Regions from separate parts of the Pseudomonas sp. S07E 245 genome, predicted to be linked through region 3. Evidence: riboswitches for the same ligand, from Rfam matches in the RefSeq annotation. Region 3 holds a riboswitch; each other region holds the start of a gene.
What was found. Region 3 has a riboswitch for cobalamin ahead of K3F44_RS08235 (ABC transporter substrate-binding protein). Riboswitches for the same ligand answer to the same signal wherever they lie in the genome.
Positions count from the first base shown of each region.

Region 1: another riboswitch for cobalamin. It lies ahead of K3F44_RS05875 (CbtB-domain containing protein); the one in region 3 lies ahead of K3F44_RS08235 (ABC transporter substrate-binding protein).
Region 2: another riboswitch for cobalamin. It lies ahead of cobO (cob(I)yrinic acid a,c-diamide adenosyltransferase); the one in region 3 lies ahead of K3F44_RS08235 (ABC transporter substrate-binding protein).

Region 1 covers NZ_CP080625.1:1,305,553-1,315,546, reverse strand. Annotated here, with positions in the region: gene cobN (cobaltochelatase subunit CobN) at 1-119, opposite strand, end outside; gene cobW (cobalamin biosynthesis protein CobW) at 123-1,190, opposite strand; cobalamin riboswitch at 1,292-1,489, opposite strand; cobalamin riboswitch at 1,607-1,831, shown strand; gene K3F44_RS05875 (CbtB-domain containing protein) at 1,930-2,115, shown strand; gene K3F44_RS05870 (CbtA family protein) at 2,126-2,815, shown strand; gene K3F44_RS05865 (cobalamin biosynthesis protein) at 2,815-3,219, shown strand; gene cobM (precorrin-4 C(11)-methyltransferase) at 3,250-4,005, shown strand; gene K3F44_RS05855 (DUF1272 domain-containing protein) at 4,067-4,309, shown strand; gene K3F44_RS05850 (response regulator transcription factor) at 4,536-5,150, shown strand; gene K3F44_RS05845 (transporter substrate-binding domain-containing protein) at 5,162-8,425, shown strand; partial or broken gene K3F44_RS25065 (methyl-accepting chemotaxis protein) at 8,400-8,828, opposite strand; partial or broken gene K3F44_RS25060 (PAS domain-containing protein) at 8,937-9,653, opposite strand; gene K3F44_RS05835 (LacI family DNA-binding transcriptional regulator) at 9,813-9,994, opposite strand, start outside.
Region 2 covers NZ_CP080625.1:2,952,979-2,962,972, forward strand. Annotated here, with positions in the region: gene K3F44_RS13615 (cobyrinate a,c-diamide synthase) at 1-1,251, opposite strand, end outside; gene cobO (cob(I)yrinic acid a,c-diamide adenosyltransferase) at 1,248-1,859, opposite strand; cobalamin riboswitch at 1,978-2,131, opposite strand; gene K3F44_RS13625 (hypothetical protein) at 2,282-2,860, shown strand; gene K3F44_RS13630 (sorbosone dehydrogenase family protein) at 2,942-4,261, shown strand; gene K3F44_RS13635 (C40 family peptidase) at 4,711-5,247, opposite strand; gene K3F44_RS13640 (C40 family peptidase) at 5,382-6,017, opposite strand; gene hda (DnaA regulatory inactivator Hda) at 6,144-6,848, opposite strand; gene K3F44_RS13650 (AI-2E family transporter) at 7,005-8,078, opposite strand; gene K3F44_RS13655 (DUF2066 domain-containing protein) at 8,096-9,151, opposite strand; gene purM (phosphoribosylformylglycinamidine cyclo-ligase) at 9,488-9,994, shown strand, end outside.
Region 3 covers NZ_CP080625.1:1,841,568-1,851,561, reverse strand. Annotated here, with positions in the region: gene K3F44_RS08275 (UV damage endonuclease UvsE) at 1-654, opposite strand, end outside; gene K3F44_RS08270 (sensor domain-containing diguanylate cyclase) at 715-2,310, opposite strand; gene K3F44_RS08265 (hypothetical protein) at 2,388-2,855, opposite strand; gene K3F44_RS08260 (GNAT family N-acetyltransferase) at 3,153-3,650, shown strand; gene K3F44_RS08255 (OprD family porin) at 3,790-5,136, opposite strand; gene K3F44_RS08250 (pseudoazurin) at 5,133-5,573, opposite strand; gene K3F44_RS08245 (ABC transporter ATP-binding protein) at 5,591-6,379, opposite strand; gene K3F44_RS08240 (iron ABC transporter permease) at 6,376-7,392, opposite strand; gene K3F44_RS08235 (ABC transporter substrate-binding protein) at 7,389-8,402, opposite strand; cobalamin riboswitch at 8,529-8,731, opposite strand; gene K3F44_RS08230 (DUF1624 domain-containing protein) at 8,760-9,926, opposite strand.

The sequences.
Region 1 (9,994 bases), 540 kb from region 3:
AGCAGCGCCAGGTGCGAGTCACCGCTGCACAGAATGACCAGTTCGGCGGCAGTCTGGCCGAGGTCGGCAATACTGTCGTCCGGGACAAAACCACCGGGCTGGGTGCGCAACAGGTGCATGGATCAGGCTTCCAGAGCCTGACGCAGACGGGCTTCGAGCTGAATGGCGTCAAGCTCCTGGCCAATCAGTACCAGGCGCGTGATGCGCGCCTCGTCAGCGCCCCAGGCCCGGTCGAAATGCTTGTCGAAGCGGGTCCCTACGCCCTGGATCAGCAGACGCATCGGCTTGCCCGGGATGGCTGCAAAGCCTTTCACGCGCAGGATGCCAAACTCCACTACCAATTGGTTGAGGGCCGCCAGCAGCAAGCGCTCATCGGCCTCTGGCAAATCCAGCGAGATCGAGTCGAAGGCATCATGGTCGTGATCGTCATGATCATCGTCGTCATGGTGGCTGTCATGATGAGTTCGGCGCCCATCAATGTGCGCTTCCGATTCGGCACCCAGGCCCAGCAGCACATCCAGCGGCAGGCGGCCGCTGCTGGCTTCGATGACCTTGACCGCCGGCGGCAGCTCTTCGGAGACTTCGGCGCGAACCTTGGCCAGGCCTTCGGCGTCGATCAGGTCGGCCTTGTTCAGCACCACCAGGTCAGCGCTGGCCAGCTGGTCGGCAAACAGTTCGTGCAGCGGCGACTCATGATCAAGGTTCGGGTCGAGCTTGCGCTGGGCATCGACCTGGTCTGGGAACGCTGCGAAGGTACCGGCAGCCACTGCCGGGCTGTCGACCACGGTGATCACCGCATCGACCGTGCAGGCGTTGCGGATTTCTGGCCACTGGAAGGCTTGCACCAGCGGTTTGGGCAAGGCCAGGCCGCTGGTTTCGATCAGGATGTGGTCCAGATCGCCGCGACGTGCCACCAGCTCACGCATGACCGGGAAGAACTCTTCCTGCACGGTGCAGCACAGGCAGCCGTTGGCCAGCTCGAAGACACGCCCGTAGGCTTCTTCTTCGGTGCAGCCGATGGTGCATTGTTTGAGGATTTCGCCGTCGATACCGAGCTCGCCGAACTCGTTGACGATCACCGCGATGCGCCTGCCCTGGGCGTTGTCGAGCATGTGCCGCAGCAACGTGGTTTTGCCCGAGCCGAGGAAGCCGGTGACGATGGTGACGGGGAGTTTGGCCAGTGTTTTCATGGATGCGTGTGCCCTTGGCAGAATGGCGCGGGCATGCAGGACGAGCGCCGCAGGCTGTCACAGCCGGGCTTGTTCGCCTCCGGATCACCCCGCCCGGATTAAAGTCGAAATCGTCTCGAGGCAGGTCTCCTGGCTTGCACCGCACCGGCGCCGGGCCGGTTGGATGACGCCTTCCCGCGCAAGGCGCAGTGGCTGTGTCGATCCTGATCAGTGCTTACAGTTGCGGGGGCAGCCGCGGCTTGACCGCGTTCCCGTCTTAGCTCCGGCCACGCCGGAGAACCTCGAAGCAGACAAGGCTACGCACCCCGGCGGCAAGCTGCAAGCGGCTTTAGGGGCTGTCATCTGCCATATATAGGCGGCTGAATGCACGCTGGCGTGCAACTTGTCACTTGCAGCGCGCCGCTGCGGCATGGTTTGCTAGCGCCTTGCGTTCAGGTGCCCCCTATGGGGTGAAACGGGAAACCGGTGCGTCGCTGGCCTCAATGGAGAGCCCGACTACTCCGGTGCTGCCCCCGCAACGGTAAGCGAGCGAAGTGTCTTGACCACTGTGCCAGGCTGTAGGGCATGGGAAGGTGACGCTTTTCAAGGAGCCCTGCTCCTCCTCGTGAGCCCGGAGACCGGCCTGCGTAGTCGAATATCAACACCCCGCGGTGGGCGGGCGCTGTCGCATTGCCCTGGGCCATCCATGCCCGGGGCCGGTGCGCTTGCCCCCTGCCTATAACAAGCAGAGGATTGCGTCATGCCCATCACCAGTGCCAAACACAGCATCGCCACCCCCGTCAGCCTCAGTCAACGCCTGGTCATCGCCGTCGGCGCCAGCCTGGTTGGCCTGTGCCTGGTGTACTTCGCCGGTTTCTCGCACATCGAGGCGGTGCACAACGCAGCCCACGATACGCGCCACAGCGCTGCCTTCCCCTGCCACTGAGTAGACTCGCATGATCACGCGCATTGCCCGTACTGCAGGGTTCAGCGGCCTGCTCGCCGCCCTGCTGCTGACCCTGCTGCAAAGCTTCTGGATCAGCCCGTTGATCCTCGAAGCGGAAACCTTCGAGAGCCCAGCGCCGGCTGCCCAGCATGAGCATGGCGACAGCGCCGTTGCTGCCCACGAGCACAGTGCCGAAGCCTGGGCGCCTGAAGACGGCTGGCAGCGCGTGCTGGCCACCACCGGCGGCAACCTGGTGGTTGCAGTCGGCTTTGCCTTGATGCTGGCAGCGCTGTACAGCCTGCGCGAACCCAACCGGGTCGCCACCGGAGCGCTGTGGGGCCTGGCCGGTTTTGCCGTGTTCTGCCTGGCGCCAACGCTGGGCTTGCCGGCAGAGCTGCCGGGCACGGCGGCAGCCGACCTTGGCCAGCGCCAGACCTGGTGGATCGGCACTGCGGCCGCAACTGCGGTCGGCCTGGGCCTGATTGTGTTTGCCCAGCATTGGCTGCTGAAGGTAGTCGGCGTACTGCTGTTGGCGCTGCCACACGTGATCGGCGCGCCGCAGCCGAGCGTGCATGAAAGTCTTGCGCCTGAAGCCCTGGCAACCCAGTTCAAGATCGCCTCGTGGCTGACCAATGCCGCCTTCTGGATTGCCCTGGGCTTGCTCAGTGCGTGGTTGTTCCGCCGCTCGCGGCAGGCTTGATGTCTGAGCCGCTACCCGCCGTGTATGTCGGCGTTGGCTGCCGCAAGGGCTGCCCCGCCGACCTGCTTGAAGCGCTGCTGCAACAAAGTCTGGCCAGCCTTGGCTTAACCCTGCATGCAGTGCAGGGCATCGCCAGTATCGAGCTGAAAGTCAGCGAGGCCGGCCTGCATCAACTGGCCGATCGCCTGCAACTGGCGCTGCAGTTTTTTCCCGCAGAGCAGTTGCAGCGTTTTGCCCCACAGCTCAGCCAGCACTCCGCTACAGCCTTCGCCCACAGCGGCTGCTGGGGCGTAGCCGAAAGCACCGCCCTGGCCTTGGCCGCGCGTGCTCACGGCAGCGCGCGGCTGGTGCTCACCCGGCAAACGTTGGCGGGCGCTACCCTCGCCCTCGCCAGTGCTGGATAATCGCCTCCATTTTATTTGCAAGGATTTGCCATGACGGTCTACTTCATCGGCGCCGGCCCGGGCGATCCGGAACTGATCACGGTCAAAGGCCAGCGCCTGATCCGGCAGTGCCCGGTGATCATCTACGCGGGCTCGCTGGTCCCCGCCGCAGTGCTCGAGGGCCACAGCGCCGAAACTGTCATCAACAGCGCCGAACTGCACCTTGAGCAGATCATCGACGCCATGCACAGCGCGCATGCGCTAGGCCACGATGTGGCGCGGGTGCACAGCGGTGACCCGAGCCTGTATGGCGCCATCGGCGAGCAGATCCGTCACTTGCGCGAGTTGGGCATCGACTACCAGATCATCCCTGGGGTAACGGCAACGGCGGCCAGCGCCGCGCTGCTGGGTTGTGAACTGACCCTGCCGGGCATCGCCCAAACGGTGATCCTCACTCGTTACGGCGACAGCTCGCCGATGCCCGCCGGCGAGCAACTCGGCGATCTGGCCCGGCATGGCAGCACCCTGGCGATCCACCTCGGCGTCAAGCACCTGCCACGGATCGTCGCAGAGCTGCTGCCGCATTACGGCGCTGACTGCCCGGTTGCGGTCATCCATCGCGCCACCTGGCCGGATCAGGACTGGGTCAAAGGCACGCTGGCGGACATCGTCGAACTCACCAGTACACGGGATTTTCGGCGAACTGCGCTGATCCTGGTCGGTCACGTACTTGGGGATACACCGTTCGCCGAATCAGCCCTGTATCGCGCCGGCCATGCTCACCTGTATCGCCCCGGCAACGGCTGATTGCCAGCGCCGCCAGCGCGGAGCAGACTCGACCTACCTTGTTGCTATCGGAGCCACGCCCATGCTGGAACTACGCCCCAACTGTGAATGCTGCGCCGTCGAACTGCCCGGCGACAGCCCGGATGCAATGATCTGCTCGTTCGAATGCACGTATTGCCGTAGCTGTGCCGAACAACGTCTGCACGGACGCTGCCCGAACTGCGCTGGTCAGCTGCAAAGCCGGCCGACCCGCGTTGGTAACGCACTGAGCAACAACCCCGCCTCAACTAAGCGCGTCATCAAAGACCACGCGCCCTGCGCCTGATTCCTACCGCCGGCAGGCCGGAAGGCCTGCCGCATCCTGATTGTTACCGTATTTTTTGTAGGAATTTTCCTCAGAATCACCTGGTTTGTTCATCACGCATATACTCGGCATTATCATGGACTGAGAATCGACGTATCTTGCGCGCTGCCTGAGGTTTGCGGATCAACCCTCAGCTACGTTCCTGTGTGATTCAGGCAACGGACCCTCTTCACCACAGGAGCTAGCAATGACAACCGTGATGCTGGTCGATGACCACCCAATCGTTCTAACGGCTGTACGCATGCTGCTTGAGCGCGAACGTTTTCGAGTCATTGGCACCGCCGAAGATGGTAAGGAAGCCGTGGAACTGGCCCGCAAACTCTCACCCCAGGTAGTGATCGTTGACATCGGCCTGCCCGAGCTGGACGGCATGGAGGTGATCAAGCGCCTGCAGCTGCTGGACCCACCACCCAAGATCATGGCCCTGACCGGGCAGCCTGCCGACCTCTACGTCAGGCGTTGCCTGGACGCCGGGATTGGCGCTTTCGTCAACAAGAACGAAGACATCGAGTCGGTGGTATTCGCCCTCAAGGCACTGATCAAGGGCTACTCGACCTTTCCGCAAATGTCGGTCAACAGCAATTCGCTGGAGTCTGAAAACGCCCGACTGGACAGTTTGTCCAACCGTGAAATGGAGGTACTGCGCAGGCTGGCTCGGGGCGAAAACAACAAGGCCATTGGCGAGTCCATGAACCTTAGCGCCAAGACCATCAGCACCTACCGCGGACGCATCATGGAGAAGCTCAAGTCGGAGTCGCTGGTGGAAATGATCGATCTGGCCAAGCGCAACAGCGTCAACTGAAGCTTTACGCCATGACCGGTCTGCGCACACTGCTACTCCTGATCAGCCTTAGCGGCGCGTCTGCGGCCGTGCTCGCTGACAGTCAGCCCCGGCAGTTGCTGGCACGCTCGAGCAGCGCTGCTGCTCCACTGGACCTTGCCGTCGATGACCGCGAGTGGCTGAACCAGCACAAGGTACTGGTACTCGGCAGCTCGGGGCCGGATTACCTGCCTTTTGAAATCAATATCACCCCAGCCGATCATGAAGGGCTCAATGCTGACTATGCCGGCTTGATCAGCGAGCAGTTGGGCATAGCCGTTCAAGTGCAGCGCTTTGACAGCCGCGAACAGGCGATCAAAGCCTTGCAGGACGGGCAAATCGATCTGCTGGGCAGTTCCAACGCAACCGAAGCCAGCAATGCCGAGCTTACCTTGAGCCAGGCATATGCAGACGACCTGCCGGTGATCGTCGCTCGACAGGACCAGGACAAGGCCGTGCGCCACGGCGATGACCTGGCCGGGCTGCGGCTGGCGATGGTCGACCATTACCTGCCGGCCAGTACGGTCAAGGCCCAGTATCCGCAGGCACAGCTGCAACTTTATCGCTCGACCTTGAGCGGCTTGTCTGCGGTCGCCATGGGCGACGCCGACGTCTACCTGGGCGACGCCATCAGCACCGACTACCTGATCGGCAAGAGCTACCAAGGCCAGGTGCGCATCGACCATTTTTCGGCGCTGCCCGGCGGCTCGTTCGCCTTCGCCACGCGCCGCGACAACTCGCGCCTGCTCAGGTTGCTCAACCAGGCCCTGAGCCGCATCAGCGACAGCGAGCGGCTGAACATTCTGCGGCGCTGGAGCAGCGGCAATACCAGCCTCCTGCTCCAGCGCCTGAACACCCCGCTGACCCCTGCCGAACAACACTGGATCGAACATAACCGCAGCGTCAAGGTGCTGGTCACGCCGTCCCTGGCGCCGCTGACCTTCGACGACGCCGAGCAACGCCCGAGCGGGATCGCCCCCGATCTGCTCAAGCAGATCAGCTTGCGCACCGGGCTGGATTTTCAGATCAGCGAAGTGGATGCCGTCCAGGAAATGGTTGACCAACTGCTGCGGGGCGAGGCGCAAATGATCGGCGCGATCGGTTACGGCAGCGAGCGCGCGGCACGCTTGCGCTTCACTCGCCCCTACCTGGTCAGTCCGCGGGTGCTGGTAACCCGCGCCGGCAACCCCGCCAGCACTCCGGCGGCATTGATCGACAACCGCCGGATCGCAGTAGTACGTGGCTCTCCGCAGGGTGCACTGGTGCAGCGCCAACATCCACAGGCGAAGCTGGTGGAAGTCGATTCACCACTGGGGCTGATGGAAGCGGTGGCCAACGGTGAAGCAGAAGTCGCCTTGAGCAGCCATATCAATGCGCGCTATTACATAGATCATGTGTTCAATCATCGCCTGCGCATTGCCGCCTTGTTTGGCGAGGAACCGGCGATGGCTGCCTTCGCCATGGCTGCCAATCAGCCTGAGCTGCATGCGATTGTCGACAAGGCGCTGCTGAGCATACCGCCCGACGAATTGGATCAACTGGTCAACCGATGGCGCAACACCACCCTGGTCAGTGACAGCCCGTGGCGCAATTATCGCAGCCTGGCCCTGCTGATGCTGGTTCTCGGCGGCGTGCTGCTGGCCGGTGTCGTGTTCTGGAACACCTATCTGCGCAAGCTGATCCAGCAGCGCACCGAGGCCCAACGGGCGTTGCAGGCGCAACTGCTCCTCAGTCGGGGCCTGCTTGAGCAGCTACGCCAGGCCAAGGACGCTGCCGAGCAGGCCAGTCAGGCTAAAAGCACCTTCCTGGCCACCATGAGCCACGAGATTCGCACGCCAATGAACGCGGTTATCGGCTTGCTGGAGCTGGCCCTGGAAGATGGCGCTCGCAGCGACCCATTGACCTTGCAGACTGCCCACGATTCCGCGATTGGTCTGCTTGAGCTGATTGGCGACATCCTCGACATCTCGCGCATCGAAGCTGGCCACATGACCCTGACACCGGTGCCGACCGATCTGATCGAACTGGTCCGTGCCAGCTTGCGCGTATTTGACGGCAATGCCCGGATCAAACGCCTGCAACTGCGCAGCGAGCTGCCTGAGCAGCCACTCTGGGTGCTGATCGATCCGCTGCGTTTCAAGCAGGTCCTGGCCAATCTTCTGAGCAATGCGATCAAGTTCACCGACCGCGGCGAGATCCTCGTCAGCCTCACCTGCGCGCCGGCCTCGGCAGAGCTGCTGCAACTGACCTTATGCGTGCAAGACAGTGGCGTGGGTATCAACCCCGTCAACCAGGCGCGCCTGTTCAACAGCTTTGCCCAGGTCGACGGCCCACGCGCCCAGCAAGGTGCAGGGCTGGGTCTGGTGATCAGTCGCAGCCTGGCCCAACTGATGGGCGGCACGCTGCAGCTGCAAAGCGTCGAGGGCCTTGGCACGCGCGTCGAGGTCAGACTGGCGCTGCCCAGCGCAACGCCTGCATCGCAGCCGCAGATCAGCGAGGCCACCCAGCAGCAACCCGGCCAACCTCTGCGCATTCTGGTGGTCGACGACTACCCGGCCAACCTGCTGTTGCTCGATAAACAACTGAACAGCCTCGGTCATCAGGTGACGTTGGCTGAAAACGGCCAACTGGCCCTGACCAGCTGGCAAGCGGGCGAGTTCGATCTGGTTATCACCGACTGCAGCATGCCGGTCATGGATGGTCATGAGCTCAGCCGCAGCATTCGTGCGCTGGAACGCGCAAGTGGCCAGCCTGCCTGCACCATCATCGGCGTTACCGCCAACGCGCAGGCCGAGGAGCGCGTCCGCTGCCTGGACAGCGGCATGAACGACTGTCTGTTCAAACCGATCGGGCTGCATACCCTCAAGGCGCACTTGCCGCGCTGCGCATTGAATCCGCCAACTCCGCGCCCAAGCGGATTCGACATCGATCAGTTGCGTAATTTGACCCAAGGTGACGAGCAACTGATCAGACGTCTGCTCGAGCAACTGGCACGCAGTGCCGCCGAAGACCTGGCCGCCCTGCACGCATTGGGAGCAAACCCGCCGAGCGCTGCGCTACGCGACCTTGCGCATCGCATCAAGGGCGGCGCGAAAATGCTCAAGGTGCGCGGGGTCGTACGCGACTGCGAGACACTCGAGCAGGCCTTGGCCTCGGACCAACCCAGCGCAGCCGCCCGGGAGCAATTGCAGGCAAGCCTGCACACCCTGCTAGGTGAACTGCGCGCTGGGCTCAATGCAATTGCAGAGTCGAACTGATCTGACCGATCGCATCGACAACGTGCCGCGAGCCTTGCTGAATCTCCAGAATGACCGTGCCCGCCTCGTTGACCAACTGCACGCCGCGCCCTGTGTGCGACAAGCTCGATTGCATGCTGGCGACCGCAGTCAGTGACAAGTCGTGGTTCTGCCTGACCACATCGACGATCTCCAGGGTGGCCTTGCTGGTGCGTGCAGCCAGATTACGTACTTCATCGGCTACCACAGCGAAACCACGGCCATGCTCACCGGCGCGCGCCGCTTCGATTGCGGCGTTGAGTGCCAGCAGGTTGGTCTGGTCGGCAATGCCGCGAATGGTCAATACAATCTGGCCGATGATCTCCGACTGCTTGCTGACAGCGTCGATGGTCCGCGCAGCGTCGCTCAGCTCCTGAGAGATTTGTTCGATCACCTGCACGGTCTGCTGCACCACCTCGCTGCCTTTACGCGCGCAGGCGTCAGTCTGCACGGAGCTGGCGTGGGCGGCATCGGCGGCGCTTTGCTGAGTGCTGACTTGGGCGGTGATGTCGCTGGCGAACTTGACCACTTTGACCAACCGGCCCTTGTTATCGAAGATCGGGTTGTATGAAGCCTCCAGATAGACAACCTGCCCTTGCTTGTTGATTCGCTCGAAACGGTGCGAATGGTACTCGCCGCGGTTAAGCGACGCCCAGAACTCGCGGTATTCGGCCGACTCACGCTCATGGGCGAGGCAAAACAGTCCATGATGACGGCCCACCACTTCTTCGAGGCGGTAGCCCATGGTTCGCAAGAAGTTGGCATTGGCAGTCAGTACCCGCCCCTCTGGTGTGAATTCGATCACTGCCATGGATCGGCCGATCGCCTGCAGCAGGGCTTCGCTTTCGTGCTCGTCGTGGATTCGCTGAGTGATGTCAGAGGCGACCTTGATCACACTGGTGACGCGCTGTTGCTCATCCAGCACGGGCATGTAACTGGCTTGCAGCCAGACCTCGCGGCCAGCCTTGTCGACGCGCTCGAAGGTACCGCTGATGGCCTCGCCTCTGCCCAGCGCTTGCCACAATTGCTGGTAGGCCGGGCTTTTGGCGTACTCCGGATCGCAGAACAGGCGATGATGCTTGCCCGCGATCTCCTGGGCGCTATAGCCCAATGCCTGGCAGAATTTATCGTTGGCGGCAATGATAGCGCCGTCGGCGGTGAACTCGATCATGGCCATCGACCGACTGATCGCGGCCAGTCTGGCCTCCATCCCCACCAAGGCCTGATGACAGCGCTGGATTTCGACGATATCGGATTTGCGATGGTAATCGAACATGACGCCGGGCTCCTTGCATGGACGGGGTGCCCTCAGCATAGATCGCCGGCGAAACGGCGCAAGCCCGCTGATATCACCTTACAATTATCCGCTTCAGGAGCTTTCCCGAACCATCAGCTCAAAGCCCAGATCCTGACGCGTGGCGCTCACCCGCTTGCCATCGAGCATCGCCAGCAGCGCTTGCGCCGCGGCCCGACCAACGGCAGCACGCGGGGTCCGGATCGAGGTCAACGGCGGCACCATGTGGGCAGAACCTGGCAGGTCGTTGAAGCCGA
Region 2 (9,994 bases), 1.1 Mb from region 3:
ATAGAAGTGCACGTATGAGGCCGTCAGCCGGCCCAGGCGGTACACCGCCTCGTTGCCGCGGCCGCCGTTGGGGCTGAGGCCACGGGCGATTGGCTCCAGCTCGCTGGTGGTCAGCGAGTGGTGATAGGTGTGCCCGCGCAGAGTGCCTTCGGGCAGTTCCACCGCTTGCAGGGCCAGTGCTGCCAGGCGCTTCTGCATCACCGCCTCGCCAGTCAACAAACCAACCAGCGCGGCGCGCTCACCGGCAACATCGGTCAGGTTTTCAAGCAGGTAGAGCATGCCGCCGCACTCGGCCAAAAGCGGCTTGCCTGCACTGTGATGAGCGCGAATCGCGTCCAGCATCGGCGTATTGGCGGCCAGCGCATGGTGGTGCAATTCGGGGTAGCCGCCTGGCAGATAGAGGCTGTCGACCTGCGGCAGCTCGCTGTCGTGCAGCGGCGAGAAAAATTCCAGCTGCGCGCCCATGGCCCGCAGCAGGTCGAGGTTGGCGCCATAGATGAAGGCAAACGCTTCGTCGTGCGCTACGCCAATGCGCACCCCAGCCAGCGAGGGCAACGGTGCTGGCAAAGCGGGGCCATCGAAGCTCACCGCTGGCGGCAACGCGGCATCGCAGCTGCCAGCCAGGGCCTCGGCGGCGGCGTCGAGGCGCTGGTCAAGGTCGTTCAGTTCGCTGGCTTGCACCAGGCCCAGGTGGCGACTGGGCAGCTCGATGCCGCGCTCGCGCGACAGCCCGCCGTACCAGCGCAGGCCTTCGGTCAGGCTGCCTTCAAGTAGTTGCGCGTGGCGCAGGCTGCCAACCCGGTTGGCCAGCACCCCGGCGAACGGCAGATCGGCCTGGTAGCGTGCCAGGCCCAGGGCCAGCGCACCAAAGGTCTGGGCCATGGCGGTACCGTCGATCACCGCCAGTACCGGCACGCCGAAATGGCGCGCCAGATCAGCGCTGGACGGAGTGCCATCGAACAAGCCCATGACCCCTTCGATGAGGATCAGGTCGGCCTCGGCGGCAGCTTCCCAGAGCAGTCGCCGGCTCTCTTGCGCGCCGATCATCCACAGATCGAGCTGGTACACCGGCGCGCCGCTGGCCCGCTCCAGAATCATTGGGTCGAGAAAGTCCGGACCGCACTTGAACACCCGCACCTTGCGCCCGAGGTTGCGGTGCAGGCGCGCCAGGGCTGCGGTCACGGTGGTCTTGCCCTGCCCGGAAGCGGGCGCTGCGATCAGCACCGCCGGGCACTGGCGCGGGTCACTCATAGTTCCACGCCCTTCTGCGCGCGGATACCGGCCTGGAAGGCGTGCTTGAGCATGCCCATCTCGGTGACGGTGTCGGCCAGTTCGACCATTTCCGGTTTGGCGCCGCGGCCGGTGACGATCACGTGCTGCATTGGCGGACGAGCCTGAATGTCAGTGAGCACCTGGTCCAGGTCGAGATAACCATGCTTGAGGGCGATGTTCAGCTCATCCAGCACAACGAAATGAATCGACGGGTCCTGCAGCATTTGCCGCGATACCGCCCAGGCGGCTTCTGCCGCGGCGATGTCGCGCTGGCGGTCCTGGGTTTCCCAGGTAAAGCCCTCGCCCATCACGTGGTAGCGCACCTGCTCGGGGAAACGGCGGAAGAACAGCTCTTCGCCGGTGCTGTTGCGACCCTTGATGAACTGCACCACACCGCACTGCATGTCATGGCCCAGCGCGCGGGCGAGCATGCCGAAAGCCGAGCTGCTTTTGCCCTTGCCATTACCGGTCAGCACCAGCAGCAGGCCGCATTGATTGGGAGAGTTGGCGATGCGCTCGTCGATGATCGCCTTTTTGCGCTGCATGCGCGCCAGGTGGCGTTCGTCGCGTTCGGGGTTGTCGCTCATAAGGTTCTCCGCAAGTGCCTGCGCGCGCACCGGGCGGCGACAGATCGAAAGGCAGGCAAACGGAGAACGCGCAGGCGCCGTGGCGCAAACCACAGTGAACTGTGCATCACCCTCCGTGATGCCGTTGGCAGTAACAGGCCGGTCTCCGGGCTCGTGAGCGCTACGTACGCGGCTCACCTACCGTTGCGGGGGCAGCGCCGGACTGGTACCGGCTTCCCAGTTTCACCCCGCCAGACCGCAGTCCGCAGGGCACCTGAAACACGCCGCGAAGGTTAGAGGGTTGCACCGGGAGCGTCAATGAAACAAGGCCGGTTTGGCCTGGATCAATGGCCGATTCGACAGTACAGCGCAGACTGCTAGCATTGATATCATATCGCCATCACTGTAGCTGACCGCGATAATCACAATAAGGAGTGCGCAGCATGCAAGGTCTGATCATCAACAACCCGCGCCTGGAGTTTTTGCGTCCTGCCCTGGAGCGCTGGGTCGACTGCATCGATCGCTTCGCCGAACTCAACCATGCCAGCGACGCGCCTTACTGGCATGGCGCAGCGGCCAACGTCGGCCTGCTGGCTGCGGCTGCCTGGCAAGCCGAGCTGGTCGCCCTGACCCAGTTTGCCAGCAGCAAGCAACGCGAAGAAAGCGAGCGCGAAGGCCGTTGTGACCTGGCCATCAGCACCGCCGAGGAGTCGATCCACCTGCACGCCAGCCAGCGCTGGCCGCGCATCGCCCGGCTCGACCTGACCGCCGCCCTGCAAGAAACCACCAGCGCCGCCAAGCCGATTGCCTATGCCAGCCAGCTCAAAGCCGGGGCGCTGTTCGTCAGCCCGTGGAAAGCCGGCCAGCACGCCAGCCCGGAAGAACTCCAGGATCTGGTCGATGACCTGCAAAAGCACACCACCTGCGCCGTGGCCTGGTACTTCCCGTACGCCTATCGCAAGCTGCACAACGAGCACGGCCAGTATTTCCCAGGTGTTGCATTGCTGTTCAAGCAAGCGTGAAGCAGCCCTGCGCCGCGCCCGGTTGAACCTCGTCCGGCGCCTATGGTTCTGTATGCCATAGCCCTTGTCGAGAGCCCGCCCATGGACAGAATGCGCAGTGCCGTTGTGCTCGCCTTGCTCGCAGGCCTCGGCGGCTGCGGCGAGACCGCCAGCCTCAGAGTCAACGATGGCATCGGCCCCACACCGCAGTTACCGGCGCCAAACAAAACCCTGTTGCCAACCGTCAACGTCGCGCCGGCGGTCGGCTGGCCGCAGGGTGGCAAACCAGTTGCAGCGGCCGGCACTCAGGTTGCGCTATTTGCCGACCATCTCGACCATCCGCGCTGGCTGTATGTGCTGCCCAATGGCGACGTGCTGGTCGCCGAAACCAACGCACCGGCCAAGCCGGACGACGGCAAAGGCCTGCGCGGCTGGTTCATGAAACGAGCCATGTCCAAGGCCGGTGCCGGCGTCCCCACCGCCAACCGCATCACCCTGCTGCGCGACCGCGACCATGACGGCGTCGCCGAAACCCGCAGCCGCTTTATCGAAGGGCTCAACTCGCCCTTCGGCATGGTGCTGGTAGGCAAGGACCTGTACATCGCCGACACCGACAAGCTGCTGCGCTTCGATTACGTGACCGATGCGTTGCAGATCGACGGCCGCGGGCAGAAGGTCACCGACCTGCCGGGTGGCACCCTCAATCACCACTGGACCAAGAACGTGATCGCCAGCCCCGACGGGCGCAAGCTGTACGTCACGGTAGGCTCCAACAGCAACGTGGCAGAGAACGGCATGCAGCAAGAGCAAGGCCGCGCGGCGATCTGGGAAGTGGACCGCGCAACCGGCAGCCACCGCATCTTCGCCTCCGGGCTGCGCAACCCGAATGGATTGGCCTGGCAGCCGCAATCGGGGGCGCTATGGACGGCGGTCAATGAGCGCGACGAGATCGGCAGCGACCTGGTCCCGGACTACATCACCTCGGTCAAGGATGGCGGTTTCTACGGCTGGCCGTACAGCTACTACGGGCAGCACGTGGACGTGCGGGTACAACCACAAGACCCAGCCAAAGTCGCCCAGGCGCTGGTACCGGATTACGCCGTGGGGCCACATACCGCTTCGCTTGGCCTGGCGTTTATCGAGCCAGGTTTGTTGCCCGCACCGTTTGGCCGTGGCGCGCTGATTGGTCAACACGGCTCGTGGAACCGCAAGCCACACAGTGGTTACAAAGTGATCTTTGTGCCGTTCGATGCGGACGGCAAGCCAGCAGGCCAGGCGCTGGACCTACTGAGCGGTTTCTTGAGTGAACAAGGTGAGGCAATGGGCCGACCGGTTGGCGTGGTCAGCGATCAGCGCGAGGGCGTGCTGGTAGCGGATGATGTGGGCAATGTGATTTGGCGTGTGAGCGCAGCAAAGCAATGAGAGCGCTGAGCAGCCCCGGCTTTTGACTTTCGCTCTTGATCTGCGCCAGCGAAGCGAGGCGTGCTCTTGATCTGCTTTTGATCTTGATCCACCGGCGACTCAGGAGGCCGAGCGCAGGTCTTGCGAAGGGAGGTGCCGGCCATGGATGGCCGGCAAGCGCTGCGGGCCAGGATGGCCCGTACAGCGCGGCCCTCCCGGGAGCAAGACCGGAGCGAGGGAACCCCGCAGCGCAGCGAAGGGGCCGGATGTGGAGCCCAGCATTTTTTTGGTTACTTTTTTGGGGCGTTTGCCAAAAAAGTGACTCGCCGTAAGGGCGAAAGGGGCCCGCAAGGCCACCACAGAGAATGGATAAGCACGCAGCACCAGTGAACGACCAGAGATCACCGGGGCCGCTACGCAGCCCTTCGCGGCTAACGGCCGCTCCCACAGGGACCGCGTAGGTCGCTAATTCAGGGATTCTGCGCCAAATGCCCAGCCGGCAATACTCGCTTGGCCTGCAAATACGCTTTGGCCCAATAGCTATTACTCAGGTAATCCAACCGCACAGTCCCGCCAGTACGCGGCGCATGCACAAAGCGCCCTTCCCCGACATAGATCCCGGCATGGCTAACCTGCGAGCCGCCCCCGGTAGCAAAGAACACCAAATCCCCCGACTGCAGCGAATTGACATCAATGCTAGGCGCCCGCATCACAATCATCTCGCGAGTCGACCGCGGCAAGCTGATACCAGCAGCATCCCGGTACACATAGCCAATCAGCCCACTGCAATCAAACCCCGAATCCGGCGTATTGCCGCCCCAGCGATAAGGCGTGCCAACCAACCCGATAGCCCGGAACAACACATCCGCCGCAACCGGCGAAGAGCTGGGTTGTTGATTGAAGGTGATTTGTGGCTGAACCACAGGTGCCGGTGCCGGAGCACGGCTGGAGCAGGCAGCGAGCATCGCCACCAGCGAAAGAAATGCGAAGCGCGCCACTGTCACCATGGCTGAAACTTCCTGTAAGAGGCCGATCGACCGCAGTCGAAAAGAGTTGAGAAATTAGATTAGACGCTTTCTGTAAATGCGCACGGCGGCGAGCTTTTTAAGCATCGCCGCCGTGCGAATATAGCAACTGGCTATCAGTTACGCGAGATCATCGTTGGCGCCATGGCCAGGGCGCGCTTGGCCTCGATGAAGGTCTTGCTCCAGTAACGATCCTGGAGATTATCGATACGCACACCACCGCTGCGACGGCTGCTCGAGTGGATGAACTGATTGTCACCCAGGTAGATGCCGGCATGGCTTACGCGACCGCGGCCGTTAGTGCTGAAGAACAGCAGGTCGCCTGGCTTGAGCTTGTTGCGGGCTACTTTCGGTGCATCGACGTTGATCATCTCGCGGGTCGAGCGTGGCAGGTTCATGCCAGCCTCTTCGCGGAACAGATAACCGATGAAACCGCTGCAATCGAAACCGGACTTCTCCGAAGTGCCGCCAAAGCGATAGCGGGTGCCGATCAAGGCCATGCCGCGCTCCAGGATGCTGTCGGCAAGGACTGGCAACTGGTAAGGTTTGCTGCTGGAGAATGCCTCGAGGTCTTCGTCGGTAGCCATTGGCTCTTCGCCGAAGACCGAAGAAGCGGAAGGTTTGATCAGGTCCGCAGAATGTGCGGCAACCTGTGGGTGATCCTGGGGCTGGGAAACCGGGCTATGCGCCGCGCAGCCAAAAAGCAGGGTCACAAGTGCGAGTGGCACGAGGGGTGCGAAGTGCTTGAGCATGTGCACGACCGTGTCTTTAGTTCTAAAGGAGGCTGCGACTATGCCTTCTATCAGGGTCATTTGCAAATTTTATCGAAAAAAATGTGACTTTTCCGTTTTCCGCTGTAGCCCGCTGGTTTCAGAGGTTTACCAGCCCAGCGTTTCTTTCAGAAAAGGGATGGTCAGCTTGCGCTGAGCCTGCAGCGAGGCCTGATCAAGCCGCTCGAGCAGATCGAACAGCGCACTCATACTGCGCGCGCCGCGGGTGAGGATGAAATGGCCGACCTCGTCGGTCAGGTGCAAACCGCGGCGCGAGGCACGCAGTTGCAGGGCGCGCAGCTTGTCTTCATCGGACAGCCCGCGCATCTGGAAGATCAGCGCCAGGGTCAGGCGCGACTTGAGGTCGGGAAGCTTGATCGGCAATTCGCGCGGCGAACTGGATGCGGCCAGCAGCAAGCGTCGGCCGCTGTCGCGCAGGCGGTTGAACAGATGGAACATGGCCTCTTCCCAGTCGGCTTTACCAGCGATCACATGCAGATCGTCGATGCACACCAGCTCGTACTGTTCGAGGTGATCGAGCAGCTCGATACCGCGATCGAGCAACTGCGCCAGGGGCAGGTAGACCGCCAGCTCTCCGCGCTGCTGGAAACGCTGGGTGGCAGCCTGCAACAGGTGGGTGCGACCCACACCCTGCTTGCCCCATAGGTAGATGAGGCTCTCGGTCCAGCCGGCGTCGGCTTCGCACAAGCGCTCGACATAGCCCAGTGCTGCGGCATTGGCGCCCGGATAGTAGTTGATGAAGGTTGCGTCATCTCGCAGACGCACACCCAGGGGCAACTGGATCGGTTTCATGCTGGGCTGACGGTCACGAGGACCACGGGGCCTTGGAGGAAAGTCTGCAAAGTCTATACCTGCAGCGCGGGCGGCACAATCAGGGCCGGCGAGAGGGCAAGTAAAATCAAGGGCTTGCACCGAAGCGGGGCTGTACTCGCAGCCCCCTCCCCCGCGTTAAAGCTGAGGGTCTTCTTCGCCGCCGTACAGGTCCGACTCCTTGTACATCTCGTGGGCATGGCGCAGCAGCACCATGATCACCGCGGCTACCGGCAAGGCCAGCAGGACACCGGTGAAGCCAAACAGCTCACCGCCGGCGAGGATGGCAAAGATCACCGCCACCGGGTGCAGGCCAATCCGGTCGCCTACCAGCAGCGGAGTCAGGACCATGCCCTCAAGCGCTTGGCCGATCATGAACACCGCAACGATACCCAGCATCGGATAGAGATCACCGCCGAACTGGAACAGCCCGGCAATCAACGCCGCGCCAATGCCGATGATGAAGCCCATATAAGGCACGATCGCAGCAAGGCCGGCCAGCAGGCCGATCAACAAGCCAAGCTCCAGGCCGACCAGCATCAGTCCACTGGCATAGATCACCCCCAGCGCCAGCATCACCAGCAACTGCCCACGAACAAATGCACCAAGCACTTCGTGGCATTCACCTGCCAGCTCGACGATCTGTTCCTCGCGCTGACGCGGCAGCAGGCTGCGCACTTTGGCCATCATCAGGTCCCAGTCACGCAGCAGGTAAAAGCCCACTACCGGGATCAGCACCAGGTTCGCCAGCCATGCAAGAAGGGCCAGGCTCGACGCCGTGGCCTGACTCAATACCGCACTGACAATGTCGGTGGTCTGGCCCATATGCTCGCTGATGGCGGCCTTGATCTTGTCGAACTTCCAGAAACCATCGGCCAGGCCCAGGCGGCTTTGCACCCACGGCAGTGCCACATGCTGCAGCCAGTCGAGCATCTGCGGCGTCAGCTCGTACAGGCGTACCAGCTGCTTGGCCAGCATCGGGATCAGCACTAGCAGCAAGGCCATGAAGATCAGCGTGAACAAGGCGAAAACCACCACTACGCCCCAGGTGCGAGACAGACCCGCCCGCTCCAGGCGGTCGACCAACGGGTCAGCCAGATACGCCAGAAGGATGCCGACCAGAAACGGCGACAAGATGTTGTGCAGGCTATACAGCAGTACCGCCACTACCAGGGCCACGCCCAGCCATACCCAGCGACGCTGATCAGTCATCATGTTCATGTTTTCTCTTACCAGGCAAAGCGCAAGCCATCGAAAGGTTTCGCTGCCGGAGCTTGCGCAGCCCCGGCTGGTTCATTTGTAACAGGGGCTGCAGGTGCGGCGGCGGCCGGTTCGGCTGGCAGTTCACGGAGTTTGGCCAGGCCCAGCTGGGCGCGCAGTTGCTCGCGGTTGCCGCTGACCTGATAGGTCAGCTTGTCGCCATCGGCCAGTTGCAGGCGCGGACCGTAGGGTTCGAGCACGCGGCTGAGCTCTGCATAACGTTTGAGGTTCATGCCTTGTACCTGCACCAGCAGCTCGCTGCTGGCACCCGGTCGAGTGACATAGCGCGGCGCCAGACGAGTACTCACCGCCAGCATCACCGCGTCGGCCAAGGCAGCCTGATCAGCGCCTTCGGCATCGCCTTGCTCACGTTGGTCACCCAGCCACAGCTGCCATTTGCCCTGCCACTTGCCGTCGGCTTCACGAGCGTGCACGGCCAACAGCGCATCGGCAGCGTAACGCTCGGAAGCTTCGCGCAGCGCGCTCGGATCCTTGCCTTCCAGCTGCTTGGCATTGGCGACCAGTTGCTCCTGCAGGTCGGCCAACGGCAAGCGCAGCGGCAGGCCGCGATGTTGCGCAGCGCGGCGTAGCGGCTCAGCGGCGCTCTGGCCATCGCCGACCAGGCTGCTGCCGTCGACGCTGTCGTTCAACCACCAGCTGAGGATCGACGGCCGATTGCTGCCCCACAAGGCCAGGCCAGCCTGACGCAAGGCACGCTCGGTACTGCCTGCGTCAAACTCGACCAGCACGCTCTCGGGCGGGCCGGCCTCGTTGCCGACCTGATTGATGATCTGTTGCGGGTCCTTGCGCAGCGCGGCCAGGGCTGGCGACTGCGGCGCCTTCGGATCGCCGGTCAGACGCAGGATCAACGTGTCGAGCGCACGTGCTGTGGCCTGGGAGCGCGCCTCGGTGCCCTGGCCGTCGACCGTTTCACGTACTTGATAAAGCCCGGCAACACTTTCGGCTTGGGCCGCACTGGCCAGCAAGGCGAGGCAACCGGCAGCCAGGTAATTGAGAAGACGCATGGAGGATTCCTGTCCAGATGAACGAGGGCGCGGAGCCTGTACCTGCTGGCTGTGACCGCAGCGCCTGTCGATCGCTCCGTCCGCCGGCAATTTTGTCCCCGCGCCATACCTATACCTTATACAGCGACCGGTCAGGCAACCAGTCGCGGCCCATGAAAGGATGTTTTTAAACATTTACCGCCCTGCCCGTCGGCCTGAGGATGGCCGCTGCCCGGCAACCCTGATAAAATCGCGCGCCTTCGCAGACCAGTGACGAACAGGCAGCCGCCGCTGCAACAGCCGGCCTTGGCCGTCGCGGTCGTTTTTCCGTATCCCTACCTCTAAAGGCCTGGATCAATGAGCAAGCAACCCTCCCTGAGCTACAAAGACGCCGGTGTAGACATCGACGCCGGCGAAGCACTGGTCGAACGCATCAAGGGCGTGGCCAAGCGCACCGCACGCCCTGAGGTCATGGGTGGCCTGGGCGGCTTTGGCGCCCTCTGCGAGATCCCGGCCGGCTACAAACAGCCGGTGCTGGTCTCCGGCACCGACGGCGTCGGCACCAAGCTGCGCCTGGCACTGAACCTGAACCGCCACGACAGCATCGGCCAGGACCTGGTCGCCATGTGCGTCAACGACCTGATCGTCTGCGGCGCCGAGCCGCTGTTCTTCCTCGACTACTACGCCACCGGCAAGCTCAACGTTGACGTTGCAGCGACCGTGGTAACGGGTATTGGTGCCGGTTGCGAGCTGGCTGGCTGCTCGCTGGTCGGTGGTGAAACCGCCGAGATGCCTGGCATGTACGAAGGTGAAGACTACGATCTGGCCGGCTTCTGCGTCGGTGTGGTCGAAAAAGCCGAGATC
Region 3 (9,994 bases):
GTCGGCCAGGCCCAGGCAATCGTCGACGCCGTAGGTCTTTTCATCGTTCTCGAAGGTGATGACATTGCGCGCCTCCTGCGACAGCCGCGGCCATACGGCACGAACGCCAGCGGCGCCCAAGCGCCCGGCAATGTGCACGTTGCACTTGAAGTCCTGAAAGCGCTGGCCGTAGCCCATCATGCGGATCATGTCGGCGTGGTACTCGAACTCGGCCAGGCTGTTCTCGACCACGTCGGGGCGGTCCGAGCCGAGTACGCAGTACTGGCCGGGATGAAACGACAGGCGAATATCCGCGCTGCGGGCAAACGCGCCAATCGCGCCGAGGCGTGTCTGCAGGTCAGCCTGAACGTTCGGGTTACGGTAGAACTCCGCCACTTGCGGGTGGCTGTAGAGCTGCAGCAGGTCGCTGCTCAAACGCACCATGCGCAGGGTTGGCGGCAGCTCCGCCACGTACGCCAGCAGGCGCAACTGGGCATCGAGATTGTGTTCGACCAGCTCCAGCAGCTTTGCCGCAGCGGCTTCGACGCTGGCGCTGTTGAGCCAGCGCAAGGTCGTGGTGCGCGGATTGAAGGCCTTTTCGATGGCCTCCAGTTCCTTGATCGCCAGGCTGCGATGCGGGTGGCGGTACATACAGGCAAAGCCCAGACGGGGCATGGTCATCTCCGGGTCGATGGGGCTGCAGCTTGGACATCAGCGCCGCGGCAAACGCTCAGTTCAGCTGTGCGCCGCCTCGCCACTGCGCGCGACCTGGACCTGATTGCGCCCGTTCTGCTTGGCCACATACAACGCAGCGTCGGCCTCGCTGAGCACCTCGGCCGGCAGGCTGCCAGAGTTGGCCTGCCAATGGGCTACGCCCAGCGACACGGTGATCGCACCGACCGCAGCGAGCGGTGTGTCCTGCACGCAAATGCGCAACCGCTGGGCAACCACGGTGGCGATCTCCAGGCTGGCGCCAGGCAGGATCATGATGAACTCCTCGCCACCGGTGCGGCAGAGCACGTCGACTTCACGGCAACAGCTGCGCATCAGCTCGGCCAACTGGCGCAGGGCCTGATCACCCACTGCATGGCCGTAAGTGTCGTTGATCCGTTTGAAGTGATCGATGTCGAGCACGACAGCGGCGAAGTTACGCTCCTCGGCCTTGAGCAGCGACAGGTTGTATTCAAGGCTGCGGCGGTTACCGAGCCCGGTCAAGGGGTCGGTTTGCGCGTCCCGGTTGAGCCGGCCGATGCGCTCCTGCAGCAGATTGAGGCCAAACAGCAAAGCGCGCTTCAACTCGGCCGCTTCGAAGTACCAAGCACGCACCTTGTGCAGATGTTCGGCCGTGCCAGGGCGGTCCAGCGCCAGCGCGCCCGCCGCCAGTTGCCACAGCGGCCGGGTGATGGCCAGGGCAAACCACCACAGGGCGAGAAAACCAAGCAATGCCAACGGCGCCGACAGTAGCACCACATTCAGAATCAGCTGACGCATTGGCGCTACTGTCTGGCTCAGCGGCTGCTGCGCGATAACGCCCCAGCCCGTGCTTGGCACTGTGGCAAAACCGGCGAGCATCTCCACGCCGGCACTGTTGTGGATCTGCCGGGTGCCCTCAGACAGGGCGGGGAGCTGATCGATCAGGGAATTACCCTCGACCACTGTACCGACCCGCTCCGGATCCGGGTGATAGAGCAGGCGCCGGTTGCGGTCGACCACGTACAGGTACGAGCCATCCTTGTAGTAGTGCTCGCCGAGCATGCTGTTGAGAAAGTTGCGTTCACGCAGGTACACGCTGCCGCCGACATAGCCCAGGTATTTGCCTTGCCCATCGAAGATCGGCTGTGACAGCACCACCACTAGGTTATTGGCTGCCGACAGAAAGGGTGTTGATACCAGCGGGCGGCGTTCGCGCAGGGCCTCTTGCGAGCCTGGCGTCTGCACATGGGTGCCGATCAGGTGGCGCAGTGGCGCGGGCGAAACGGCGCGCAGAAACCCCTGGGCGTCGACCAGAAAGGTCGAGTTGAAGGCGATGCTCTGCTGCAGCACCCGCTCGGTCTCGGCCAGCAGCGAGGGCGCATCGTTCAGGTTGTGCGCCTGCACCCCGGCACTGAAGCCCAGTTGCTGCAGCGCGTTGCCCAGAAACGTATCGGTGATTGCTGCAAGTTTTGCCGCGTAGACCCGGTTTGCTTCCAGTGAATGGTCGATCAGCAGTTGGCGTTGTACCCGGTAACTGGCGAAATAGCTGGTCAGCAGCATGGTCACTGCAGTCAGCGCCGAGAGTACGAGGATGAGTGTGCGCAGATCCAGGCGCAGTCCTTTCTTGGCGTGTGGCAATCCTGACCTCACTGACGGGTTACTGCGAAATACCTTATGCGTTTCGCGTGATTACAGCTACAGCTAAACCGGGCTGTTCAAGGCAGCGCTTGCAGATCGTCCTCGACCTGCTGCATACGTTGCGCGGCGAGGGCCTGTACCGCTTTGTCCTGGGCGCTGGCGCGCATCAGACCGGTGAGCTTCTCGCTGAGGCGTTTGCCCTGCTCGGTGTCGCCGAGTGCCTTGGCTTTCTCGGGGTTTTGCGTTGCCTCGACGATGGTCTCGAATTCGGCATCGCTGAAGTTGGCTGTGCTGTACAGCTTGAACAGGTCGTTGCGCTGGTCCTCGACGGTGAGGTGCTTGCGCAGTACCTGCTTGATCTGCTCTTCGGGGACCTGCGGGTGGGTCATGGCCAGCAGTGAGGCCATCCTGCCGATGTTGTGCTCGTAGGCGGCTTGCAAGGGCAGCTTGGCGAGGATCTGTTGTTCGCGGCTGGGCTGCTGGTCGCAGGCAGCGAGGGCACCGAGCAAGAGCACGGGCAGCAGCAGGTTGAGCAAGCGATTCATCGAGCAGCCCTTGGGCACAGTGGGGTGGCAAGTTTACCGTTTTTCCAGGGCCTGCGTGGCAGTTGCGCTGCGTGGGAAACGGCCTGCACAGATGTCCGGAAGGTAAACACATCGTTTTTGACAGCGGCTGCCCAGCTGCAGCTGAATACCCCCTCAAGAACAGTTTTGCCGCGACGTTGCGGACTGATCCGCAGCGCCTGCCGTTTCGCCAGTCAGCTTGAGCGCGCCCGTGCAATTGCGCACGGGCTGGCGATCGGGTAGAAGTTGGCTTTCACCTCGCTTCAAGGCCTGAGCGCAATGACAGACTGGATCATCACTTCGGTAGCCGCCGATGCCATCGACGAGGTGGTCGCGTTCGTCAACGACTCGCGGCGGGAGCTGTTTCCGCTGCTGGCTGACGCACCGCTGCCGGCTGACCTTGCCCGGTTCAGCGATACCTACCTGCAAGGTGGCGGCTGTTTCTTGACCGCGCGCGACAACGGCCTGCTGGTCGCAGCCATCGGCTACCTGCCTTACGACCACCGCTTCAGCCAGCTGAATTATCACGACTTCACTGTGGTGGAAGTGGTGCGGCTGTTCGTTTTGCCCGAGTACCGCCGCTGTGGTCTGGCCGCAGCGCTGTTTGCAGAGCTGCGATTGCGGGCCAAGGCTGCTGGAATCGACTGTTTGTATCTGCATACGCATCCGTTTCTGCCAGGAGCGATTCGCTTCTGGGAGCGGCAAGGGTTTGTCGTCACCGATATTGAACAGGACCCTGTATGGCAAACGACGCATATGCAGTTGCTGCTGGTGTAGTGGGTGAGAAGGCACTCTGGGGGTTGAGCTAAGGCGTCGCCGTCGGCAGGTTGCCGGGACCGTTTGGCGAACCGACTGAGGTAGATAAGCGAAGACGCAGTCAGAGTTTCTCGTTCTGGTCAGCTATGCTCTGCCTGCCTCAAAACCCACCCGTAAGCGGATACTCCACCGCTACCCGAATCTGATCCGCATCCAGCTCAGCTTGCGCCGTGTTCCCACGATGCACGTCATGCCGCAGAGAGAACACCGTGCCTTTGGCCTTGCCGCTTTGTACTACATAGCGCGCTTCAAAGTCGCGTTCCCAATGTTTGCCGCTGCGGCCATAACCGAGATAGGCATAACCGCCGCGTGGATCGACACGACTGCCGTCGATGTCGAAACCGCGTACATACAGCGCCGTCAGGTTCAACCCAGGCACGCCGTAGGCGCCCATGTTCAGGTCGTAGCGCGCCTGCCAGGACTTCTCGTTGGGGGCGTTGAAGTCGGACAGCTGCACCGCGTTGCTGATGAAAATGGCGCCGCGGCTGACGTAGTCGAACGGGGTGTCGCCGTGCACTTGCTGCCAGCCGAGACTGAAACCGTGTGGCCCGTGGTTGTAGCGCGAGACCAGGCTCCAGGTGGTGTTGTCGATCTGCCCGGACAAGGCCTTGCCGGTGTCGCGGGTGCGGTACAGGTTGAGGTCGAGGCTGACGCTGCGTTGGTCGCTCAGCGCGTGGCTGAGGGTGCTGCCCAAGTAGTGCTGGTTCCAGGTGTCTTCATAGCGCGAGGTGTACAGGCTGGCGCTGACGGAGTCGCTCGGGTTCCAGACCATGCCGGCGAGGTCGAAGCTGTCGCCCTTGAGGGCATTCGAGTAGTTCACCACCAGGCCTAGGTTGTGGCTGCTGGCGTTACGGTCGGCGCTCTCGGTGAAGTGCCCGGCAACCAGTTTCAAGATGTCAACTTCGTTGCTGGTCAGCAACCAGCCGGTTGCAGTCTCTGGCAGCAGGCGGCTATCGGAGGCGTTGAATACCGGCGTTTTTACCCGTTGTTCACCGTAGCTCAGCACCGTGTCGGCCATTCGCAGTTTAAGTGCGGCGCCAGCGCGGCTGTACTCGGTTTTCGGGTGGCCTTGATTGTCCACGCTGAGCAAGCGCGCCTTGCCTGCGCGGCCGCCGCCGCTGTCGAGTTGCACGCCGAGGTAAGCATGGGCATCGACGCCAACCCCGATCAGGCCCTGGGTGAACCCTGACTGCAACGTACCCATCAGGCCATAGCCCCACTCTTCGGCTTTGCCGCTACGCTCGCTACGCGGTTTGTAGGCGTTGCGCGCGCCGCTGTTGCTGGCGCCGTGACGATAATCGCGCTGGTCGAATACGCTGCGGTTGAGCAGGCTCCAGCTGCTGTCTTCAATCAGCCCATTGGCCTTTGCCTGGGCAGACTCGGCGGCTGCCAGAGGGGCGACAGTGATCAGCGGGAGCAGAGCAGCAGCGCGCTTGAAATGGCTCACTGACCTGTTCCCAGTTTCTCCAGCTGTACTTGCAGACGGGCCTTGGCCCGGGCTGGCAAGGTCGCCGGCAGGGCCGGCATATCGACCGCCGGTTCGCCAACCTGGATCAACATGACCATGCCCATCGCCAAGTGCGGAATGCACTGAATTGCATACAACCCCGGTACGCTGAACTGCTGCTCGTGGGGCTGATTGAGCTTGCTCTTGAAGGCTTCGGCGCCGGCTGGCAGCAGCTCGGCCAGGGTCGCGGCATTGTGCCCGCTCATGCTCGGCACAAAGCGCACGCTGTCGCCGGGAGCGATGTGCAGGTGGTCCGGTTCATAGACCATGGCGCCGTCGCTGCCGCGGTTGAGCATCTTTACTTCATGGATTTCGGCGTGAGCCGGCGGGGCGAGTAGGGCGCTGCACAGCAGCAAGGCGAGAGGGCGCGAAAACATAGTGGGAACATCCGTGTTCAAGGGGCGCGAAAACGCAGTATGCGGGCGCCGTCATAAGGATCGGTCAGGTAGTGAGCGTGCACGCCGAAGGTCAGCAGCAGGCGCTCTGGGGTCAGCACGTCATGCGGCTTGCCGAGTGCTACCAAGCGGCCTTGGTCGAGCACCGCGAGGCGGTCGCAGGTCAACGCCTGGTTCAAATCATGTAAAGCCACCAAGGTCGTCACCGGCAGTGCCTGGACCTGTTGCAGCAGGCTCAGTTGGTGCTGGATATCGAGGTGGTTGGTTGGCTCATCGAGCAGCAATACGCCTGGCCGCTGGGCCAGCGCTCGGGCGATGTGCACGCGCTGCCGCTCGCCGCCGGACAGGCTGTGCCAGAGACGCTGGCGCAAGTGCAGGGCGTCAAGATCGGTAAGGGCCTGCTCGACGATGCGCCGATCCTCGGGGGAGTACGGCGCCAGCGCCGATAGCCATGGTGTGCGGCCCAGGGCCACGGCGTCATACACGCTGATGGCATCGCTGGTGTCGGCTTGCTGCTCGACCAGAGCCAAAGCCTGGGCGATCTGCCGCCGGGGCATGCGCGCCAGTGGCTGGCCGAGCAGTTGCACTTCGCCGCTACTCGGTTTGAGCAGGCCGGCAAGCAGTTTGAGCAGGGTCGATTTGCCGGAGCCATTTGGGCCAACCACGCCGAGGGTTTCCCCGGCGATCACCTCAAGCTCGACCGCTTCGAGCACATCGTTGCCACCCAGACGCAGGCCAAGGCCTCGGCAACTGAGCGGCGCGAGACTCACGCTGTTGAGGTTGGTCATGCGCGCCCCCGGCGGCTTACCAGAATCAAGGCGAACAGCGGCGCGCCAATCAGCGCAGTGACCACGCCGACCGGAATCACCTGCCCAGGAATCAAGGTCCGCGAGAGGATATCGGCGCTGATCAGGAACAGCGCACCTCCCAGGGCACTGGCCGGCAGCAGGCGGCTGTGCCCGGTGCCGAGCAGCAGGCGCAGTGCGTGTGGAATGACCAGGCCGACAAAACCGATGGCGCCGACAATCGATACCATCACTGCCGTAACCAGCGCCGCGCAGCTGATCAGCAGCAGTTGGCTGCGGCGCACCGGAATACCCAGCGAGGCCGCCGAGTCGGCGCCGAAGGTAAAGGCGTCGAGGGTGCGCCGATGCCACAGGCATACCGCCAAACCCAGCAGCGCCACCGGCACCGCCAGCCACACCGACGGCCAACGCACGCCGCTGAGGTTACCCAGCAGCCAGAACAGAATGCCGCGCGCCTGTTCGGCAGTCGCCGACTTGGTGATCAAGAATGCCGTAAGCGCGCTGAACAACTGCGAGCCAGCGATCCCGGCCAGAATCACCTGGGCATTGCCGCCGCCAGCACCGCTGGCCCGCGACAGCAACAGGACCAGGCCGAACGCTGCCAGTGCACCAATGAACGCGCCGCCCGACATCGACAGCGCAGCGCCACCAAGCCCGAGCAGGGCTACCGCGACCGCACCCGTCGAGGCGCCCGCCGACAACCCAAGCAGATACGGCTCGGCCAGCGGATTGCGCAGCAGCGCCTGCAGGATCACCCCGCAGGTCGCCAGCCCGGCGCCGCATGCGGCAGCCACCAGGGTGCGGGTCAGGCGATAGTTCCAGACGATGCCCGCGTCGATCGGGTCGACTGGGTAACCGGCGTCCCACAGGTGGTTGGCCAGGACCTGCACGACCACGCTGGGCGCGACTGGCGTTTCACCAATGGCGATACCGGCAAGCATCGCCCCCAGCAAGGCGAGCAGGGCAGCGGCGCAGTAGGGCAGCAGACGCATCATGGTTGCTCGGCTTTCCCCGAAGCAAACGCGTTGGACAGCGTCTCCAGGCCACGGAACAGGCGAATACCGGCCTGCATCGCGTCGGCATCGAGGACGATGATGCGGCCCTCGCGAACGGCGTCCATGTGTTTGGTGACGGGGTCACTACGGAGGAATTCGAGCTTCTTCTGGTAGTCATCGGCAGGGAAGCGGCGGCGGTCCATGCGGGCGATGATCAGCCAGGTCGGGTTGGCCTTGGCCAGGGTTTCCCAGCCAACGGTTGGCCACTCTTCGCTGGACTCGACCACGTTGCGCACCCCCAGGGTCTGCAGCATGAAGTCGGCCACGCCCTGGCGGCCGGCGACATAGGGGTCGATGTCGAGGTCGGCACTGGAGAACCAGAACAGGGCGGAGGTCTGCGACAGGTCGTGGCCGGCCAGTTGTTTGCGGGCATTGTCCAGGCTCTGCTTGAGCTCGTTGTTGAGCGCTTCGCCACGCGCCTGCACGTCGAAGATCTCGGCCAGTTGGCTGACGCTTTTGTAGATGCTGGCGATCTGGAACGGCTGCAGCCGGGTGCCGTCGGCACCGACCAGGTTGTCCTTGCCTTCGCAATCGGACGGCAGCACATAGGTCGGCACGTTCAGCTCGTTGAACTGCTCACGGGTGCCGACCACACCCTGTGCGCCGATCATCCATTCGAACTGCGCAGCTACCAGTTGCGGGCGCTTGCCGACCACTGCTTCAAAGCTTGGGTCGTTGTCAGCGAGGCGCTCGACCTTGTCGTTCTGCGCCTTGAACTCGGGCAGCACGTTGTTGAACCACAGCGAGGTGCCCACCAGCTTGTCGCCCAGGCCCAGTGCATAGAGCATTTCGGTACCGGCCTGGCCGATGGTCACTGCGCGCTGCGGCGCCTGGGCAAAGGTCTGCACCGCGCCGCAGTTGTCGATGGTCAGCGGATAGTGGGTGGCGGCGGCCTGGGCCAAGCCAGACAGGCTCAGGCCTGCCAGCAGGGTCACGAAACGGGGCAGCATGGGTGGGCGATCTCCTATCGAACAATGCGGGGAATGAACCCACGGACAGGCATCGCCTTGCCCATTGCGCACGGCAATAGGCAGCACCCTGGGAAGGGTGGAGATGGCCAGCCCGGACACCCCGCCGGTTGGTAAATGTTTGCCGGCAGGTCTCCTGACTGGTGCGTCATGGCCTGGCTCCAGCCTTCCCGGGTCAGCAACCCAGTGGCATCAATGGAGCAGGCTCGGCACTTACAGTTGCGGGGGCAGTTCCGTTTCGCCTGCATTCAAGGGCAGGCCTGGGATTCCCTGTTAGTTCCGTGATGGAAACCGGCGGGCGGCATGGTAGACCATCACGCCGCCGGGGGAAAACGCTTTTCAGAGATACTTGAGCCAGCTGATGTCGCGGCGGCGTGCCTTGAGTTGGGCAAACTGGCGCACCGGCAGGTACAACGCCGCCGCCAGCAAGCCGGCAGTCAGCCAGATGAAGCCGATGCTGTCGAAGCCGAAATAACCACCCTGATTGAACCCGAACAGCGCGACACAGGCCAGGTACAGCAGCTTGAGCACATACAGGTGCAGCAGGTAGAAAAACATCGGCGCCGCGCCGAACACTGCCAACACACTGATCCAGCGCGCCTGGCCGGCGCGTTCGAAACCGCGCAGCAACAGCAGCCCGGCGCCCAGCGTCAGCGCCAGGAACAGCAGCGACGGTGGGTACTTGGTGATGTTGCAAAAGCTCATCACGGTCTGCATCAGGCTCGGGTAGCTGCTCCACGGCGCTTCGCCGTAGCCATTGAGCAGGCGCAGGCCGACGAAGCCGAGCAGGGCCGCTACACCCGCCAGCAGCAAGCGCCGTTGACGCACGCTGGCGACGCTGCTGCGGGCGAACCAGGGGCCGAGGGCGTAGCCAAGGGCAATCACGCCAATCCACGGCAGCACTGGGTAGGAAGTGCGCATGCGCAGGCTGTCGGACACTTCCAGCCAGCCGCGGTCATGCAGGATCGCCCACGGCACATGCATGACCGAGCCGGGCGCAAAGTGCACGCCGTCGAGCAGGTTATGCCCGGCGATGATCAGCGCACTGAGCGCGATCAGCGCCGGGCGTGGCAGCCAGACCAGCAGTGACAGCGCGATCATGCTCACGCCGATCGCCCAGATCACCTGCATGTAGATCACCGTCGGGGGCAACTGGAAGGTCCAGGCGAAGTTGACCAGGGTGAATTCCAGCACCACCAGAAACAGCCCGCGCTTGAACAGGAACGCCGAGGTGGCGCCGCGGCCTTGATACTTCTCGCCATACAGCCAGGCCGAAAGACCGGTCAGCAGGACGAACACCGGGGCGCACAGATGCGCCAGGGTGCGGCTGAAAAACAGCGAAGGTTCGGTGCTTTCGATGGTCATCGGGTCAACCACCTGATGATGCATGAAGAAGGTCTCGCGTACGTGATCGAGCAGCATGAACAGAATGACCAGCCCGCGCAGGGCATCGATGCTCTGCAGGCGTTGGCTGACGAGGGTGGGGGAGGTCAGAGCGCTTGTCATGAAATTTCGCTGGTGAAGTTTTGTGTAACGTTATCTTATAACTATTGGTTTTCCTGTTGAAAGTCTTT